Regions from separate parts of the Rahnella sp. AN3-3W3 genome, predicted to be linked through region 2. Evidence: predicted binding sites of a transcription regulator. Region 2 holds the regulator's gene; the other holds the start of a gene.

The links. The regulator CRP, encoded in region 2, controls carbon source genes, mostly activating them, when cyclic AMP is high. The targets are predictions, from matches to a motif close to ATGTGANNNNNNTCACAT.
Region 1: the regulator CRP is predicted to act here: its motif matches at 1,465-1,482, upstream of UC15_RS02180 (PTS glucitol/sorbitol transporter subunit IIC).

What each region holds. Positions count from the first base shown of each region.
Region 1 is NZ_JYDG01000004.1:48,522-51,633, reverse strand. It holds gene cueO (multicopper oxidase CueO) at 1-1,306, shown strand, start outside; gene UC15_RS02180 (PTS glucitol/sorbitol transporter subunit IIC) at 1,568-2,116, shown strand; gene UC15_RS02175 (PTS glucitol/sorbitol transporter subunit IIB) at 2,165-3,112, shown strand, end outside.
Region 2 is NZ_JYDG01000040.1:21,487-24,598, reverse strand. It holds gene UC15_RS11750 (YccS/YhfK family putative transporter) at 1-1,121, opposite strand, end outside; gene crp (cAMP-activated global transcriptional regulator CRP) at 1,183-1,815, opposite strand; gene UC15_RS11740 (OsmC family protein) at 2,179-2,586, shown strand; gene UC15_RS11735 (LysR substrate-binding domain-containing protein) at 2,588-3,112, opposite strand, start outside.

The DNA.
Region 1 (3,112 bases), on a different contig from region 2:
CGTTCACTGGCACGGGCTGGAAATCCCCGGTGACGTCGATGGTGGCCCTCAGGCACTGATCGCTCCGGGTCAGAAAAGAAAAGTCAGTTTCACACTCGATCAGCCAGCGTCGACCTGCTGGTTCCATCCGCATCCGCATCAGACCAGCGGTTATCAGGTGGCGATGGGTCTGGCCGGTATGGTGCTGATTGAAGATGAAGCCAGCGACCTGTTGCAGATCCCGAAACGCTGGGGCGTGGATGATATTCCGGTCATTTTGCAGGATAAACGCCTGAACGACGCCGGACAGATAGATTATCAGATGGACGTGATGACCGCGGCTGTCGGCTGGTTCGGGCAACATATGCTGACCAACGGCGCAGTCTATCCGCAGCACGGTATTTCCCGCGGCTGGGTGCGTTTTCGTCTGCTCAATGGCTGTAATGCGCGCTCGCTGCACATCGCCACCAGTGACCAGCGTCCAATGTACGTCATCGCCAGCGACGGCGGTTTCCTGCCTGAACCGGTGAAAGTCAGCGATTTATCCTTGCTGATGGGCGAGCGTTTTGAAGTGCTGATTGATTGCAGCGACGGCAAAGCCTTTGATCTGGTTACGCTGCCGGTGAAACAGATGGGGATGACGCTGGCACCGTTCGACAAACCGTTGCCGGTGCTGCGTATTCAGCCGACGCTGACGCAAAGCGGCAGTTCTCTGCCGGACACGCTGGTGCCGCTGCCTGCGCTGGTGTCCGTCGATAATCTGCCAACCCGCTGGCTGCAACTGATGATGGATCCGCAACTGGACCAGCAGGGTATGGCGGCGCTGATGAAACGCTATGGCCACAATGCGATGGCTGGCATGAGCATGGATCATGGCGGCGGCGATATGGCAGCAATGCCGGGCATGTCGGGTTCAGAACATGACGGTCACGGCAGCATGGCGGGCATGGACATGAGCAAATCGTCCGCCGGTTACGACTTCATGCAGGGCAACAAAATTAACGGCAAAGCCTACGATATGAATGTGCCCGCTTTCGATGTGAAACAAGGCCAGTACGAAAAATGGACCATTTCCGGTGAAGGCGACATGATGCTGCATCCTTTCCATATCCACGGCACGCAGTTCCGTATTCTTTCTGAAAATGGTCAGCCCGTGCCGCCGCATCGGCAGGGCTGGAAAGATATCGTGCGTGTTGAGGGTGCCCGCAGTGAAGTTCTGGTGCGCTTCAACCATCTGGCCAATAAACAACATGCTTATATGGCGCACTGTCATCTGCTGGAACATGAAGATACCGGCATGATGCTTGGATTTACGGTGTCGGCGTAACGGGTTTTCCTTTCTGTAGTTTCTTAAAAATTTCTAAAAATAAACTGGCCTGAGACGTTCCTCGGGCCAGTTTCATCCCTCTTTCTTCCTGCTCCCTTCTTCTTCCCGTAATGCCCCTTGATTATCAATCTTTCAAGTTGAAAGGTTAAACTTTCAAAATGTGATCAATATATAATTAATATAAATTCATAATGATTATATTTTCAGCGTGGAGTAACAAAACATGAAAGCGTAAACCCACGTCCCCTACAGGAGAAGATGATGATCGATGTAATAACGCACGGTGCTGAGTGGTTTATCGGCCTGTTTCAAAAAGGCGGAGAGGTGTTTGTCGGGATGGTCACCGGCATCCTGCCTCTCTTAATCAGTTTGCTGGTAGTCATGAACGCGCTGATTGTTTTTGTCGGACAACGGCGAATCGAACGTCTGGCACAGCGCTGTGCTGGCAATCCGATTTCCCGCTACCTGCTGCTGCCGGTGATCGGCACCTTTGTTTTCTGCAACCCGATGACCCTGAGCCTCGGGCGCTTTATGCCTGAAATCTACAAACCCAGCTATTACGCGGCGGGCTCTTACAGCTGCCACTCCATGAACGGTCTCTTCCCGCATATTAACCCCGGCGAACTGTTCGTCTATCTGGGCGTTGCCAGCGGGCTGACCACGCTGGGACTGCCGCTCGGGCCGCTGGCCGTCAGTTATTTCCTGGTCGGCATGGTGACCAACTTCTTCCGCGGCTGGATAACGGATCTCACCACTCGCATCTTCGAACGCAAGATGGGCATTCAGCTAGATCGTCAGGTTCAGCTGTAGGCAGGTTCCAGTCTATTCAAAATCCAATTCTAAAAACCGGAGCAGAAAATGAGCGTTACGATCCGTATTAACCGGGGTGAAGGTGGCTGGGGTGGTCCGCTGTTGATTGACGCGGTGCCCGGCAAAAAAGTGGTGTATATCACGGCGGGCACGCGCCCGGCGATTGTCGACAAGCTGGCGGAACTGACCGGCTGGGAAACGGTGGATGGTTTTAAAGAAGGCGAACCTCCGGCGGAAGAAATCGGTGTGGCGGTCATCGACTGCGGCGGCACGCTGCGCTGCGGCATTTATCCTAAACGGCGCATCCCGACCATAAACATCCATTCGACCGGCAAGTCCGGCCCGCTGGCGCAGTTTATTACCGAAGATATTTATGTTTCCGGTGTGCGTGAGCATGACATTGTTGTTGAAAGCACAGACGCCGCGGAACCGGAAACGACGACGCCGAAACCGGCTGCGTCTGCGGCAGGGCGTGACTACGACACCACCAAAAAAATCACCGAACAGAGCGACGGCCTGCTGGCGAAAGTCGGTATGGGTATGGGCTCCGGCGTTGCCGTGTTGTTCCAGGCCGGGCGCGACACCATCGATACGGTGCTCAAAACCATCCTGCCATTTATGGCGTTCGTGGCGGCGCTGATCGGCATCATTATGGCCTCCGGGTTGGGTGATCTGGTGGCGCACGGATTGACGCCGCTGGCGAAAAGCCCGGTCGGGCTGGTGATGCTGGCGCTGATCTGTTCCTTCCCGCTGCTATCTCCTTTCCTCGGCCCCGGCGCGGTCATTGCGCAGGTTATCGGTGTGCTGGTGGGTGTGCAGATCGGGCTGGGCAATATCCCGCCACATCTGGCGCTGCCTGCACTTTTCGCCATCAACGCTCAGGCGGCGTGTGATTTCATTCCCGTCGGACTGTCGCTGGCCGAAGCCAAACAGGACACCGTGCGCGTGGGCGTGCCCTCGGTGCTGGTCAGCCGTTTTCTGACCGGCGCACCGACG
Region 2 (3,112 bases):
CCCAGACGGGCGGCATTGCGCAGGGCGACAGATTTGAAGGAAAGATAGCTTTTCAGCGCAGGCCAGAAGGGTAAACGCGGCTGAGTGTTCATCAGGTCACGTTTGTACAACGGGCGCTGTGTCCGCAGCAGGCGCGCAATGCGGCTGAAGTGGTAGTAGCAAAACTGGCCGACCGGGTTCTCAGGATTGCGCGCGGCGATTTTCTCCAGCGCGGCCAGCTCGTTGGCCATCGTAAACCGTTCGGATAAACGGTGATAAAGAATGTCGTCGGCGATGACCCGCAGACGGGCGGAAATCACCTGCGCATTACGGCGGATAACCGCTTCGGCGTGGCTTTCTTCCACCAGCTTCTGCACTTCTTCCGGCTGATGCAGGCTCACCGTGATGTGCTCCTGCAAATCAAGCGCGACCTGAAAACGTTGAAACAGTCTTTTGTGGTGATGATGATGGCCGTGTTGCGGCAGCATGTGCAGTTGCTGATAGAGCAGGGCAATCAGGTCGATGACCTGCTGCTGTCGCGTCAGCAACGGGGGTAACGCGGTTTCAGGATCGGTGTGTTGCGTCAGCAGGCTGTATTTAGCTTCGAAGTAATCCGCGAGTTGCAGATAGAGCTGACTGAGCGTTTCGCGCATCGGCTGTTCTTCCGATATGCGAAACCACGCCCAGTTAAATAATCCGTACCAGGCCGTACCGGCGGCGAAAAGCACCGGCGCCTGCCATATAGGGCGTACGCCGACCATACTCAGTGTGAAAATGGTCGCCACCAGCGCGCCGGGCAACAGCCGCGCATGCAACGGGCTGATTTCGCCGGTCACGCCAAGCAGTAATGCCAGCGACAACATGATGAGCGGCAGGGGAATGTGCCAGCTTTCCAGCATCACTTGCAGCAGAATGCTGCTCACGGCAAACAGCGTTCCGCCAATTATCAGGCGTTTGAAAAAGCGTTTATGCGGAGTATCGAGGCCCGCGACGTTGCAGCAGGCAGGACAAAGAGAGAACAGCAGCCCCATTTGCAGATTGCCGAACAACCAGCAGATACCAACGGGCAGGCACAACACCAGCGTCTGGCGCAGCGCGTAGTTAACTTCCGGATGGTAAAACAGTCTTCGCCATAGCGTCATGGATAAAGCTTAGCCCATAAAAAAGGCGCGACAGTGTTCTGCCGCGCCGATTTTTAAGGGATTAACGTGTGCCGTAAACGACAATCGTTTTACCGTGTGCCGAGATCAAACTTTGATCTTCAAGCATTTTGAGAATACGTCCGACTGTTTCACGTGAACAACCGACGATTTGGCCGATTTCCTGACGGGTGATCTTGATTTGCATCCCGTCCGGATGGGTCATCGCATCAGGCTGTTTAGCCAGATTAAGCAGAGTTTGAGCGATACGCCCTGTTACGTCGAGGAAGGCCAGGTTGCCGACTTTCTCTGACGTCACTTGCAGACGGTTTGCCATCTGCGCGGAAAGACGCATCAGAATATCCGGGTTAACCTGAATCAGCTGGCGGAATTTTTTATAAGAAATTTCAGCCACTTCACAGGCAGTTTTTGCACGAACCCACGCACTACGTTCCTGACCTTCTTCGAAGAGTCCCAGCTCGCCGATGAAGTCACCTTGGTTAAGGTAGGACAGTATCATTTCTTTGCCTTCTTCATCCTTGATAAGGACAGCAACTGACCCTTTCACGATGTAGTAAAGCGTTTCGGCTTTTTCACCCTGGTGAATCAGCGTACTTTTAGAAGGATACTTATGTATATGACAGTGAGACAGGAACCATTCAAGAGTCGGGTCTGTTTGTGGCTTGCCGAGAACCATTTGCTATTATCCTCTGTTGTTATCGCTGCCCAAAATCACAGGGCTCAGAGTTCCCTGTATGGCACTTCAAAATCCAAAGCGCCCTTTCAGCATATAACTCCCCAGAAATGCTGCAAGCGGGTGTCGGAGTGAAACAGCCTGATTATTGCCGTTATCACCGTGGGTTCTGTTCTTAAACCGCGAAAACCGTCACCGCAATTCACTGGAAAGTATGTTTCGGCTTTGTTTGTAGCACAGGTTTGCAATGCTGTCTTCTGTTGTCTCGCTTCAGCATGATGGCGATCGGGTTACGTTGCCAGATTTTAGGTGAAAGGGTACTCTGGGAGCGGAATTCGACGAGTTTATTCACCGGGAGAATAGTTCATGCACGCACGCGTAAAATGGGTAGAAGGGCTGACGTTTTTAGGCGAGTCAGCGTCAGGCCACCAGATTTCTATGGATGGTAATGCGGGCGATAAAGCACCCAGCCCGATGGAAATGCTGCTGATGTCCGCAGGCGGTTGCAGCGCGATTGATGTGGTGTCTATTTTGCAAAAAGGCCGTAATGACGTGCGTGATTGTGAAGTCAAGCTGACCTCACAACGCCGCGAAGAAGCGCCGCGCCTGTTCACGCACATCAATCTGCATTTTATCGTCACCGGTAAAGATCTCACCGATAAGATTGTCGAACGTGCCGTCAGCCTGTCTGCGGAAAAGTACTGCTCTGTGTCCCTGATGCTCGGCAAAGCGGCTACCATCACGCACAGCTTTGAAGTGATCAGCGTCGAATAAGTTACGACCAGTCATACGCGTGGCACTGGCTGCGCAATAAATCCAAAAATCGCCGCGCGGCAAACGTCAGCGGCGATTTTTGCGAGTAAAGCACGCAATATTCCGCCTGCGGCAGGGTATCGATATTGAGCTCACACAATTTGTCCTGCAATCCAAACGGCGCTTTCATCGCCCGCGCCACAATGGTCAGATAATCAGACTGCAACACCATATTTAGCCCGCACACCACCGAATCTGTATGCACCGGCATTTCCGCTGCCGGCTGATGAAATCCTCCCATCGATACCCTGATTTGCTGGTAATACCCCATATCCGTTTCGGGCAACAGCCAGCGCGCATCCTGTAATTCCTTCAGAGTTGTGGAGCCTGCCAGCGGATGTCCACGCCGGGCGATAACGCAGAAAGGTGCGCTGAACAGTGGCTCACGTACCAGATCTTCCAGCGGAAATCCCGGCCCGGCGGTACCGACCGCGAAATCCAGTTTCCCTTCGCGCAGTGCAGGTAATAACGTGGAAAGTTGCCCTTC